DNA from 3 places in the Streptomyces sp. NPDC001220 genome. Region 3 is predicted to be linked to each of the others. Evidence: riboswitches for the same ligand, from Rfam matches in the RefSeq annotation. Region 3 holds a riboswitch; each other region holds the start of a gene.

Region 1 (4,496 bases), on a different contig from region 3:
CGGCACCCTCTACGGCGGCTACGACCAGCAGAACACCGGCCGTATCGAGATCGTCTCGGCGGACGGTACGACTCCCGTCCTCAACGTCGGCGACAAGCTGGCCGGCACCACCACAGGACCGGTCGACTACTCCGACTTCGGCGGCTACCTGCTCGCCCCCTCCGCCGCGACCACCGGCACGGCCGTCGACAACGGTCTCCAGCAGGAGGTGACGCGCAAGCAGAAGCACGACGAGCTGGCGCTCGCCACCTACAACGTGGAGAACCTCGACCCGACCGACAGCGACGACAAGTTCGCCCGGCTCGCCAAGGGCGTCGTCAAGAACCTCTCCTCGCCCGACATCGTCACCCTGGAGGAGATCCAGGACGACAACGGCGCCACCGACGACGGCACCGTCTCCGCCGAGGCGACCCTGAAGAAGTTCACCACCGCGATCGTGGCGGCCGGCGGCCCGAAGTACGCCTGGCGGTACGTCAACCCGGTCAACGACAAGGACGGCGGCGAGCCCGGCGGCAACATCCGCCAGGTCTTCCTCTTCAACACCAAGCGGGTCTCCTTCGTGGACCGCGCGGGCTCCGGCGACGCCTCCACGACCGCCGTGTCCGTGGTCGAGGACCGCAGGGGCCAGGCCCACCTGTCCGCCTCCCCGGGCCGGATCGACCCGGCCAGTGCCGCCTGGACGGACAGCCGCAAGCCGTTGGCCGGCGAGTTCGTGTTCCAGGGCCGGACGGTCTTCGTCATCGCCAACCACTTCATCTCCAAGGGCGGCGACGACCCGGTCCACGGCCGCTACCAGGAGCCCACCCGTTCCTCGGAGACGCAGCGGCGGCTCCAGGCCGAGGAGGAGAACGCCTTCGTCGAGTCGCTGCTCGCCGCCGACCCGAGGGCCGAGATCGTGGCCGCCGGTGACCTGAACGACTTCGAGTTCTCCGACGCCGTCAAGACCCTCACCGACGACGGCAACGACCTCACCGACCTCATCAACACCCTGCCGGTGTCCCAGCGTTACAGCTACGTCTACGACGGCAACAGCCAGACCCTGGACCACATCCTGACCAGCCCCGCCATCACCCGCTACGACTACGACGTGGTCCACATCAACTCCGAGTTCGCCGACCAGGCGAGCGACCACGACCCCCAGGTCGTCCGGATCGACGTGAAGCACTGCGGGTGGAAGGCCCACCGGCCGAAGCCGCACAAGGGGTAACGGCAACGGGTGCCACCCGCGCATCCCGCGGTCGCCGTTGCAGAATCCGCCGGGTCGGGAGCCGTTTGCGGGGTCCCGACCCGGCGGGTTCTCTGCCGTCAGGAGGCGGGCAGTTCCGCACGGACCGTGCGGGCCGCGCTGACCAGGTTCTCCAGGGCGGCCCGGGTCTCGGGCCAGGCGCGGGTCTTCAGGCCGCAGTCTGGGTTGACCCACAGCCGTTCGGCGGGGATCGCCTCCAGGCCGGTGCGGAGCAGCCCGGCGGCCTCCTCCGCGCTCGGCACGCGCGGCGAGTGGATGTCGTAGACACCGGGTCCGGCCTCGCGCGGGTAGCCGTGCGCGGCGAGTTCGCGGGCGACCTGCATGTGCGAGCGGGCCGCCTCCAGGCTGATGACGTCCGCGTCGAGGTCGTCGATGGCCTGGACGACGTCGCCGAACTCGGCGTAGCACATGTGCGTGTGGATCTGGGTCCGAGGACGCGCCCCCGCGGTGCTCAGCCGGAACGACTCGGTCGCCCACGCCAGGTAGTCCGGGCGGCCGGCGGCGCGCAGCGGCAGGGTCTCGCGCAGCGCCGGCTCGTCCACCTGGATCACCGAGGTCCCGGCCGCCTCCAGGTCGTCGACCTCGTCGCGCAGGGCGAGGGCGACCTGCCGGGCGGTGTCGCCGAGCGGCTGGTCGTCCCGGACGAACGACCAGGCGAGCATGGTGACCGGACCGGTCAGCATGCCCTTGACCGGGCGGCCCGTGAGCGACTGGGCGTACGTCGTCCAGCGCACGGTCATCGGCTCGGGACGGGAGATGTCACCGGCCAGGATCGGCGGCCGCACGTACCGGGTGCCGTACGACTGGACCCAGCCGTGCTGGGTGGCCAGGTACCCCGTCAGCCGCTCGGCGAAGTACTGGACCATGTCGTTGCGCTCGGGCTCGCCGTGCACCAGGACGTCGATCCCGGACTTCTCCTGGAAGGCGATGACCTCCCGGATCTCGGCCCGGATCCGCTCCTCGTACCCGGCCGTGTCGATCCGGCCCGTGCGCAGGTCGGCGCGGGCGGTGCGCAGTTCGCCGGTCTGCGGGAAGGAGCCGATGGTCGTGGTCGGCAGCAGCGGCAGCCCGAGGTGGGCGCGCTGGGCGACGGCCCGCTCGGGGTACGGCCGGGAACGGCGGCCGTCGGCGTCGGTGATGGCGGCGGTACGAGCGCGCACCGCCGGGTCCCGGGTGATGGGCGAGTTCTCGCGGGAGGCGAGGTCGGCCCGGTTCGCCGAGAGTTCGGCGGCGATGGTGTCGGTGCCCTGGGCCAGGCCCTTGGCGAGGGTGACGATCTCGGCGGTCTTCTGCTTCGCGAAGGCGAGCCAGCGCAGGATCTGCGGCTCGATGTCCCGCTCGGCCGCCGCGTCGAGCGGCACATGGAGGAGAGAGCAGGAGGCGGCGACGTCGACCCGGTCGGCGAGCCCGAGGAGGGTGCCGAGGGTGGACAGGGACCTCGCCAGGTCGTTGACCCAGATGTTGCGGCCGTTGACGACACCCGCGACCAGCCGCTTGCCGGGCAGTCCGCCGACGGCGGCCAGCGCGTCCAGGTTGGCGGCGGCGGCCTCGGTGAAGTCCAGGGCCAGGCCCTCGACGGGGGCCTTGGCCAGCACCGGGAGTGCCTCGCCGAGGCGGTCGAAGTAGGAGGCGACCAGCAGCTTCGGGCGGTCGGGCAGGGCCCCCAGGTCGCGGTAGACCCGCGCGGCGGCGTTCAGCTCGGCCGGGGTGCGGTCCTGGACCAGGGCGGGCTCGTCCAGTTGCACCCACTCGGCGCCGGCCGCGCGCAGGTCGGCGAGGACCTCGGCGTACACGGGGAGCAGCCGGTCGAGCAGGGTGAGCGGGTCGAAGCCGGCGGCCACGCCCGGGGCCGGCTTGGCGAGCAGCAGATAGGTGACCGGGCCGACGAGCACGGGCCGGGCGGTGAGGCCGAGCGCGAGGGCCTCCTGCAGCTCGCCGACCTGCTTGCCGGAGTCGGCGGTGAAGACGGTGTCGGGGCCCAACTCCGGTACCAGGTAGTGGTAGTTGGTGTCGAACCACTTGGTCATCTCCAGCGGCGCCAGGTCCTGGGTGCCGCGGGCCATGGCGAAGTAGCCGTCCAGCGCGTCGGCGTCGACGGCGGCCCGGTGACGGGCGGGGATCGCGCCGACCATGACGGTGGTGTCCAGGACGTGGTCGTAGTACGAGAAGTCGCCGGTGGGCACCTCGTGGACGCCGGCGCCGGCGAGCTGCCGCCAGTTGCTCCGGCGCAGGCCGGCCGCGGTGGCGCGGAGGGCGTCGGCGTCGGTCCGGCCCTTCCAGTAGCCCTCGATCGCCTTCTTCAGTTCCCGGTTCGGCCCCTGGCGGGGGTAGCCGTACATGGTGGCCCGTGCCGCGGCCGCGGACTTCGCTGTCACGGAGATCTCCTTCGCGAGATGAATCCCTGAGATCCCGGAGACGGGACGAGGGCGCGAAGGGGTGACGAACCGGACGGAAACGACCCTGCACGGCACGGTCATCCGCCTGGTGTGTACGCCGACCCGCCCTCGAGGTCACCGGGATGTCCGCGCACGAGTGGTTCGCGCGCGGGCAGTTGGCAGGTCTTCGGACTCGCGGGCACGCCCTCCTGACGGAGGACACCTACCGGCCGTCGCTTCCCAGGTCCGTACGTCGGGCCCAGTGCGTATGACGGCGTTCGTTCCCACTCACCGCTGCGGGGCAGTCCCGGATTCCCACCGGGTTCCCTCTTGCGACACCCCGCCTGGCGGACGGGGCGAACCAGCTGCACGCGCCAGCCTACGGGGTACCACCGCGGACGGCGGCGACCCGTCCGGCATCCGGTGGTGTGAGCCGGCCCACCGGCTCCTCCGCGGTCTCACACCAGTGGATGCGCCGATGCGAAGGATCCGTTGTGGTGGACGAGGGCCGTGGCCTCCTCGACCACCGCGCCCGAGTCGACCTCGCCGACCACCAGCAGGTGGTCACCGATGGTCTGGCGCAGGGTGATGCGGGCCGACAGCCAGCCGGTGACGTCGTCGAGGACGGGCAGCCCGTCCGGCTGCGCCCGCCAGCGCACCCCCGCGAACCGGTCGACGCCGCTGCGCGCGAACTGCCTCGCCAGACCGGCGTTCGCGGTGCCGAGTACATGGACGGCGAACCGGTCCGCGAGGCGCGCGGCGGGGGTGCTGGACGCTTCGAGGCCGATGCAGAACGAGACCAGGGCCGGCCGCAGGGAGACGGAGGTGAAGGAAGTGGCGGTGAAGCCGACCGGGCCCGGGAAGGTGATCACCGT
Region 2 (4,496 bases), on a different contig from region 3:
CCGCTGGTCGGCGACGCACTCCAGGTACTGGCGCATCGAGTCGGTGTTCATGCCGGGCAGGCCGTCACCGCACAGGTCACGGGCGAACTGCAGCTCCGCCTCGACGGCCTCCCGCAGCATGTCGGTGACCTGCCGCTGAAGCTCGTCGTCGAAGAGCTCCGGCTCCTCCTTGCGGACCGTGTCGACCACGTCGAACGCGAAGCTCATGTGCATCGTCTCGTCACGGAACACCCAGTTGGTGCCCGTGGCGAGACCGTGCAGCAGGCCCCGGCTGCGGAACCAGTAGACGTACGCGAAGGCGCCGTAGAAGAACAGGCCCTCGATGCACGCGGCGAAGCAGATCAGGTTGAGCAGGAAGCGGCGGCGGTCGGCCTTGGACTCCAGCCGGTCCAGGTTCTCCACCGAGTCCATCCACTTGAAGCAGAACCCGGCCTTCTCCCGGATGGACGGGATGCTCTCCACCGCGGCGAACGCGGCCGTGCGGTCCTCCGGGTCGGGGAGGTAGGTGTCCAGCAGCGTCAGATAGAACTGGACGTGCACGGCCTCCTCGAACAGCTGGCGGCTCAGGTAGAGCCGTGCCTCGGGGGAGTTGATGTGCTTGTACAGCGTCAGCACCAGGTTGTTCGCCACGATCGAGTCACCGGTCGCGAAGAACGCGACGAGCCGGCCGATCAGGTGCTGCTCGGAGGGGCTGAGCCTGGCGAGGTCGGCGACGTCCGAGTGGAGGTCCACCTCCTCGACGGTCCAGGTGTTCTTGATGGCGTCCCGGTAGCGCTCGTAGAAGTCCGGGTAGCGCATCGGGCGGAGAGTCAGTTCGAAGCCCGGGTCGAGCAGGTTCTTACTGTTGCTGGTCATTACTGGCAGGCCTCGCAGGACTCGGGGTTTTCCAGGGAGCAGGCGACCGCGTCTTCGGGAGCCGTCTGCTGGGCGGGAACGGTGGCTTGGGCCTGCGCGGCACGGGCGATCCGGGTCGCCGGGCGCGAGCGCAGGTAGTACGTCGTCTTCAGGCCCGACTTCCAGGCGTACGCGTACATCGAGGAGAGCTTGCCGATGGTCGGCGTCTCCAGGAACAGGTTCAGGGACTGGGCCTGGTCCAGGTACGGGGTCCGGGCGGCCGCCATGTCGATCAGACCGCGCTGCGGGATCTCCCACGCCGTGCGGTACAGCGCCCGTACGTCCGCCGGGATCCACGCGAAGTCCTGCACCGAGCCGTTGGCCTCGCGCAGCGCCTCCCGGGTGCGGGCGTCCCAGACACCGAGGTCCTTGAGCTCCTGCACCAGGTAGGAGTTGACCTGGAGGAACTCACCGGACAGCGTCTCGCGCTTGAAGAGGTTCGAGACCTGTGGCTCGATGCACTCGTAGACACCGGCGATCGACGCGATGGTGGCGGTGGGCGCGATGGCGAGCAGCAGGCTGTTGCGCAGGCCGGTCGTCGCGATCCGCGCGCGCAGCGCCGCCCAGCGCTCCGGCCAGGTGAACTCGACGCCGTAGTGGTCGGGGTGCAGCACACCCTGTGCCGTACGGGTCTTCTCCCAGGCCGGCAGCGGGCCGCTGCGCTCGGCGAGGTCGGCGGAGGCCTCGTACGCGGCGAGCATGATCCGCTCGGCGATCCGGGTGGAGAGCGCCTTGGCCTCGGCGGAGTCGAAGGGCAGCCGCAGCTTGAAGAAGACGTCCTGCAGACCCATGGCACCGAGGCCCACCGGACGCCACTTGGCGTTGGAGCGGCCCGCCTGCTCGGTCGGGTAGAAGTTGATGTCGACGACCCGGTCGAGGAAGGTGACCGCGGTACGGACGGTCTCGTCCAGCCGCTCCCAGTCGATGTCACCGCTCGCCGTGTCCACGAACGCGCCGAGGTTCACGGAGCCCAGGTTGCAGACCGCCGTCTCGCCGTCGTCCGTGACCTCCAGGATCTCCGTGCAGAGGTTGGAGGAGTGGACGACATGGCCGGGGGTGGCCGTCTGGTTCGCGGTCCGGTTCGCCGCGTCCTTGAAGGTCATCCAGCCGTTGCCGGTCTGCGCGAGGGTGCGCATCATCCGGCCGTACAGGTCACGGGCCGGGATGGTCTTGCGGGCGAGCCCCTCGGCCTCGGCCTTGCGGTAGGCCGCGTCGAACTCGTCGCCCCACAGATCCACCAGCTCCGGCACGTCGGCCGGGGAGAACAGGGACCACTGCCCGTCGGCGTTCACCCGGCGCATGAACTCGTCCGGGACCCAGTGCGCGAGGTTCAGGTTGTGCGTACGCCGGGCGTCCTCACCGGTGTTGTCGCGCAGCTCCAGGAACTCCTCGATGTCGGAGTGCCAGGTCTCCAGGTAGACCGCGGCCGCGCCCTTGCGCCGGCCGCCCTGGTTCACCGCGGCGACCGAGGCGTCGAGCGTCTTGAGGAACGGCACGATGCCGTTGGAGTGCCCGTTGGTGCCGCGGATCAGCGAACCGCGGGAGCGGATCCGGGAGAAGGAGAGACCGATGCCACCGGCGTGCTTCGAGAGCCGGGCCACCTGGTGGTACCGGTCGTAGATGGAGTCCAGCTCGTCCTTCGGGGAGTCGAGGAGATAGCAGGACGACATCTGGGGGTGCCGGGTACCGGAGTTGAAGAGGGTGGGGGAGGAGGGGAGGTAGTCGAGGCGGCTCATGAGCCGGTAGAGCGCGGCGACTTCCTCCACCGACCTGGCGCTGTCGTCCTCGGCGAGGCCGGCGGCGACCCGGAGCAGGAAGTGCTGGGGGGTCTCGACGACCTTGCGGGTGATCGGGTGCCGGAGCAGGTAACGGCTGTGCAGGGTGCGCAGGCCGAAGTAGCCGAAACGGTCGTCGGCGTCCGGGTCGACCAGGGCGTCCAGGCGGGCCGCGTGCAGGCGCGCGAACTCGGCGGTGCGGTCCGCGATGAGGCCCTCGCGGTGGCCGACGGCGACGGACTCGGTGAAGGACGTCACGCCCTGCGAGGCGGCCTCGGCACGGATCGAGACCGTCAGCAGCCGGGCGGCGAGCCGGGAGTAGGCGGGGTCCTCGGAGATGAGACCGGCCGCCGCCTCGGTGGCCAGCTCGCGCAGCTCCGACTCGTCGGCCCGCGCGGACCGGCCGCGCAGCGCGGCGGCGGCGACCCGGCCGGGGTCGGCGTCGGGGAGGTCGGCGGTCAGCCCGGTCAGGGTCCGCAGCAACGCGGTGCCGGGACCGTCCTCGTCCACAGAGATGGTCGCTGAAGCCGGTTCGGCTGGCGCGATGGTCACGTGGGGCTCTCCCTCGCTCGGCTCGGGGCCTGGCGGAGGGCAGGAGGCAGCACACGAGCGCACGCACGCGTGTCGCGTCCCCGGCCCACTCCACGAGACCCGGACGTCAGAACACCCGGGCCGGACGGCCGGGCGTGCTGTCGGCAGGTCCTCGGACTGACGCTTGTGCACAGATGTGCGCAAGTACACCGTTGCGGGACAGTTCCGGATTCGCACCGGATTCCCCTGCGGCGACAGCGAGCATGAGCATACATCTAGTGCCGGGCCGCGGTGTCACCCCCACATGTTGTGTCGCGGAGGTGTCGGAGTGTCAGCTCGTAGGTGAGGAGAGTGATGTCGTCCAGGTGTGGCACGGGATTCCGGTCCCGCCCGGGCGTGCGGACGAAGCCGAGGCGTTCGCAGCTCGTGGAGGCGGGTCCGGGCTGTCACCTCGCCGAGGTTTTCGTGTTCGGCGGGTCGCGATCGGTGGGTCGCGCTTCGCGGATGTGGATCGTCGTGCGGAGGGGTGTGCACGACAGCGGGCCGCCGGGAGTGGGATTTCTCGGCGGCCCGCTGCGGGTTGTGGGTGGTCGCTCGCGCCCACGGCGGAGCCGCACATGGATACGGCCCCGCGCCCTGACGGGGCGCGCTCTAGTGGGCGCCCTCCGCGACGGCCGGCGGGAGTTCCACTTCCACGCCCGCGTCGCCCGCGTCGGCCGTGTAGTCCTGGGGGGTCGTCTCGTCGACGCCCTCGGGGGCCTTCAGGGCCTTCAGGGCGAACGTCAGGACCACCGTCACCACCACGTTCATCACGAACGCCGTCAGGCCGATGTAGCCGATCTCGCCGATGCCCGGGATCTCCTTGGCCGAGCCGCCGAAGTGCTTCTGGGTGGGGGAGGCCACGCCGTACGCCGCGGCCGTGCCGTAGACCATGCCGACCGCCCAGCCCGCCAGCAGGGCCCAGCGGTGGAACCAGCGGGTGAACAGGCCGCCCACCAGCGCCGGGAAGGTCTGCAGGATCCAGATACCGCCCAGCAGCTGGAAGTTGATGGCGACGGTCTTGTCCATGGTGAGGACGAAGACCAGCGCGCCGACCTTCACCAGCAGCGACACCAGCTTGGAGACCTGGGCCTCCTGCTTCGGTGTGGCGTCCGGCTTGATGAAGTCCCGGTAGATGTTGCGGGTGAAGAGGTTCGCGGCCGCGATGGACATGATGGCCGCCGGGACCAGGGCGCCGATGCCGATCGCCGCGAAGGCCACGCCCGCGAACCAGTCCGGGAACATGTTCTCGAACAG
Region 3 (4,496 bases):
GCGGCCAGCGCGTCCACGTCCGTGAAGTTGGACATCAGGGGGATGGCACAGACGGCGACCCGCAGCACGTCCGCGCCGACCGGCGGAGTCGTGTTCGACTCCCGGACGGTCCCGCGCAGCGAGACCCTCCCCCACGCTCGGCTTCGCTCGCGCGGGGGGACCCCCATCCCGTCCTCCTCGTCGATCCCGAGCCCGTGCCGGAAGGGGAGCACGCCGTAGGTGTGCCGCCCGGTGAGGCCGTGCAGCATGTCGAGGCCGGGCTCCAGCAGGGAGACGTCGCCCCGGAACTTGTTGACGAGGAACCCGGCGACGAGGGCCTGGTCCTCCGGCGAGAGCAGGGCGACGGTGCCGAAGAAGGAGGCGAACACGCCCCCGCGGTCGATGTCGCCGACGACGAGCACCGGGATCCGCGCGTTGCGCGCGATCCCCATGTTCACGATGTCGGTCCGGCGCAGGTTGATCTCCGCCGGACTGCCCGCCCCCTCACAGATCACCGCGTCATACGTGCCCCGCAACTCGGCGAGACAGTCGAGCACGGTCCCGAGCAGCTTCTGCTGCCGTCCCCCGTGGTAGCCGCGCGCGCTCAGCTCGCCGACCGGTTTCCCGAGCAGTACGACCTGGCTGCTCTGCTCGCCGCCCGGCTTGAGCAGCACGGGGTTCATCAGCGCGGTCGGCTCGATGCGACAGGCCTGTGCCTGCATGGCCTGCGCCCGCCCGATCTCGGCGCCCTCGCGCGTGACGAAGGAGTTGAGGGACATGTTCTGCGCCTTGAACGGCGCGACCTTGACGCCCTGCCGCACCAGCCACCGGCAGATACCGGCGGTGACGACACTCTTGCCGGCGTCGGAGGTGGTACCGGCGACGAGGAGCCCGCCGCCGTTCACGACGTCCGTCCCGGCCGCCGTGCGGAGCGCTGTGCCGGGCGCCGTGAAAGCGCCCCCCGCAGCAGGGCCCCGGCCGCGCCGGCCCCGAACGCCAGCCACCCCACCCGCCGTGACAGTCTTACCGCCCGCTCGATGTCCGCGACTTCCACCGCACGCCCCTCCGCGTTCAGTACCGGCCGGTGCTCGACCCGCCCGCCGTATGACAAGGTCCCGCCGAGCCGTACCCCCAACGCCCCGGCGAACGACGCCTCCACCGGCCCGGCGTTGGGGCTCGGGTGCTTCGCCGCGTCGGACCGCCAGGCCCGTACGGCCCCCTCGGTGTCCGCTCCGGCGACGGCGGCCAGTACGGCGGTGAGCCGTGCCCCCGGCCACCCCGCCACGTCGTCCAGCCGCGCCGAGGCCCACCCGTACCGCCGGTACCGGGCCGACTTGTGACCCACCATGGCGTCCAGGGTGTTGACGGCCCGGAACCCGAGCAGCCCCGGCACCCCGCCCACGGCCCCCCACACCAGCGCACCCACGACCGCGTCGCTCGTGTTCTCCGCGACGGACTCCACGACGGCCCGGGCGATTCCGTCGGCGTCCAGGGCCTGCGGATCCCGTCCGCACAGATGCGGCAGCCGGGCCCGGGCGGCCTCGACGTCCCCCGTCTCGAGGGCGCGTCCGATGACACCGGCCTCGCGGGCGAGTGAAGTGCCCCCGACGACGGCCCAGGTGGCGGTCGCGGTGAGCGCGACGGAAGCGGCGGTGGACGGTCGTACGACCCGCTGGGCCAGGGCACCCAGCGTCACGGCGCCGCCGGCGCAGACGGCGGTGTGCAGCGCGCCCCACCCACGGTGGTCCCGCCACAGCGCCCGTTCGACGGCCCCGGCCGCCCGTCCGAACGCGGCGACCGGATGCCCGCGGCGCGGATCGCCGAGCAGCAGATCGCCGAGAAGGCCGGCGGCGGCGCCGTACGCGAAGACGCGACCGGCACCCATCGGCTCAGCCCGCCGCGGGGGCGGGAACGGGCCTGGTACTCAACCTCGAACGGCAGCCGCGCATGGCGATATGTCCTCACTCAGGGTGTCCACGCCCTGGTTCGACGAGACCGGCGGTGAGAGTTCCTGGCTCCCGGGGATTGCTACCCCGGTGACAGTGGCGGGACCGCGCCGGATTCACACCGGCTTCCTCTCTTGCCGCCGTACTTGGCTCCGGAAGTCCACCACGCCCCCGGAAGACCCGTCAACTTGCCGTTGACCTGCGGGAGGAGTGTGTGGGAAGGCCCACACCGGTGGGCCGGCGGGGCTCGTGGGACATGCCGAAGGCTCCTCCCGAGCGAGTCGGGGAGGAGCCTTGTCCGGCCGAGGTCAGGCCTTGGCCACGATCAGGACTTGGCCACGATCAGGTGGATGCCGTACGCCACCGCGGCCGCGCAGGCGGCGAAGCACAGGTAGGCGGCGGTCACGGCCAGGGCCGCGGAGTTGCCCTGGGCCACGGCGCGTTCGCGGGCGGAGAGGCCCTTGATGCCGAGGGTGAAGAGGGCCACCATGCCCACGGTGACCACGAGGCTGACGCCGAAGACGGAGCCGATGGCTGCCCAGTCGATGTTCATGTCGGTTCTTCCTCGGGTGTCAGACGGTCGCGGCCGGGTCGGTGGCGGCGGCCGGCGCGGGTGACGGGGCGGGGGACGGGATCGTGGCGGTGAGGTCGTCGGCCACCGTGCCGGCGGGCGGCGGGGTCACGGCGGCCATCGCCGCGGTCACCACGCCGGCCGGCTCCGTGCCGTCGGTGTCGTTGACGTTGGCGCTGTCCACGACCTCGCGGCGGGAGAGCTTCCAGATCGTGGCGCTGGATGCGACGAGGAAGACGGCGACGACCGCCGTGCCCCAGTCGCCGAGGTCCGTCACGGACTCGGCGAGCGCGCCGACGACCGCGGCCGCGGGGAGGGTGAGCACCCAGGCGATCATCATGCGGGTCGCGGTGGACCAGCGGACCGTACCGCCCTTGCGGCCCAGGCCCGCGCCCATCACGGAACCGGAGACGACGTGCGTGGTGGAGAGGGAGAAGCCGAGGTGGGAGGAGGCCAGGATGGCGGTGGCCGCGCTGGTCTGGGCGGCGAAGCCCTGCTGCGGCTGGAGGTCGGTCAGGCCCTTGCCCATGGTGCGGATGATCCGCCAGCCGCCGATGTAGGTGCCGAGGGCGATGGCGAGGCCGGCGGAGAGGATGACCCAGGTGGGAGGGTTCGAGCCGGGGGCGATGGAGCCGCCCGCGATCAGCGCGAGGGTGATGATGCCCATCGTCTTCTGCGCGTCGTTGGTGCCGTGCGCGAGGGAGACCAGGCCGGCCGAGGCGATCTGACCGGCGCGGAAGCCCTTGCGGGTGGCGTTGTCGTCGGCGTTCTTGCCGATCGCGTACGACAGGCGGGTGGAGAGCATCGCGGCGAGGCCCGCGACGACGGGGGCGGCGACCGCCGGGAGCAGGACCTTGGTGACCAGCACGTCGCCGTGGACCGCGCCGAGGCCGGCGGAGGCGACGGTGGCGCCGATCAGACCGCCCATCAGGGCGTGCGAGGAGCTGGAGGGCAGACCCACCAGCCAGGTCACCAGGTTCCAGAGGATCGCGCCGACCAGGGCGGCGAAGATGACCTCGGGGCGGATGCCGTTCTCGTCGACGAGGCCCTTGGAGATCGTGTTGGCGACCTCCACGGAGAGGAAGGCGCCCACCAGGTTGAGCGCGGCCGACATGGTCACCGCGATCTTGGGCTTGAGTGCGCCGGTCGAGATGGTCGTGGCCATCGCGTTGGCGGTGTCGTGGAAACCGTTCGTGAAATCAAACGCGAGTGCGGTCACCACCACAATCGCGAGGATCAGCGAGAAGTTTTCCATTTACCCAGACAATCTTTAGAGGTCATCGGCCGTTGGACCGTAGGCAACCTGGATGAACGGAAGGTGAACTGGGATGGTCACTGTGGTGTCTGAGATCGACTTCAGGGTATCCGCGCGCGGGAACGGGCGAAGCCGCCGTCCCGTCTCCGGTCCGGCGGCTCAGTCGCCCGTTGGTCAGTAGCCCTTGGCGAACGCCTTCAGCCGGCTCGCCGACCCGTTGAAGAGATTCTGGTCACCCGGCAGGCTGCCGCTGTTGTCGTACTGCCAGAAAGTCCACCGCGACCACCCGGCCGGCAGCGCGCCCGCGTCCGCCGAGCCGTGGCGGGCGATCCACAGGGCGTGGTTCGCGGCGAAGGCGCCGCTGCCGCCGGTGCAGAGGTTCCACCAGTGGGTGGTCGTGTAGATCACCGGCCGCCGGCCGGTCTCCCGCTTCAGTTCGTCACTGAAGGACTTGATCCACTCGACCATCTTGGAGTGGCTCAGCCCGTAGCACCTGTGCTTCTTGTCGTACGGGTTGTACTCGACGTCGAGCGCCGGCGGCAGTGTCCAGCCGTCCGCGCTCCAGGTGCCGCCGTGGCTCACGAAGTACGCGGCCTGCCGAGCGCCCGACGACTTGTCCGGCAGCGCGAAGTGGTAGGCGCCCCGCATGATTCCGGCCTCGCGTGAACCGTTGTACTGCTGGCCGAAGTACGGGTTGCGGTAGGTGGTGGACTCGGTCGCCTTGACGTATACGAACCTGGCGCCT

The links. A riboswitch is a leader RNA that binds a small molecule or an ion and turns the genes downstream of it on or off. The one in region 3 is predicted to bind cobalamin.
Region 1: another riboswitch for cobalamin. It lies ahead of metE (5-methyltetrahydropteroyltriglutamate--homocysteine S-methyltransferase); the one in region 3 lies ahead of ACWDGI_RS26730 (cobalamin biosynthesis protein).
Region 2: another riboswitch for cobalamin. It lies ahead of ACWDGI_RS04030 (ribonucleoside-diphosphate reductase subunit alpha); the one in region 3 lies ahead of ACWDGI_RS26730 (cobalamin biosynthesis protein).

Annotation. Positions count from the first base shown of each region.
Region 1 covers NZ_JBSFJE010000015.1:272,509-277,004, forward strand. The annotation lists gene ACWDGI_RS32770 (endonuclease/exonuclease/phosphatase family protein) at 1-1,207, shown strand, start outside; gene metE (5-methyltetrahydropteroyltriglutamate--homocysteine S-methyltransferase) at 1,306-3,621, opposite strand; cobalamin riboswitch at 3,783-4,002, opposite strand; gene ACWDGI_RS32780 (flavin reductase family protein) at 4,080-4,496, opposite strand, start outside.
Region 2 covers NZ_JBSFJE010000001.1:857,175-861,670, forward strand. The annotation lists gene ACWDGI_RS04025 (ribonucleotide-diphosphate reductase subunit beta) at 1-855, opposite strand, end outside; gene ACWDGI_RS04030 (ribonucleoside-diphosphate reductase subunit alpha) at 855-3,221, opposite strand; cobalamin riboswitch at 3,347-3,471, opposite strand; gene mctP (monocarboxylate uptake permease MctP) at 3,852-4,496, opposite strand, start outside.
Region 3 covers NZ_JBSFJE010000011.1:291,914-296,409, forward strand. The annotation lists gene ACWDGI_RS26725 (cobyric acid synthase) at 1-884, opposite strand, end outside; gene ACWDGI_RS26730 (cobalamin biosynthesis protein) at 881-1,864, opposite strand; cobalamin riboswitch at 1,966-2,105, opposite strand; gene ACWDGI_RS26735 (hypothetical protein) at 2,251-2,478, opposite strand; gene ACWDGI_RS26740 (anion permease) at 2,498-3,751, opposite strand; gene ACWDGI_RS26745 (lysozyme) at 3,926-4,496, opposite strand, start outside.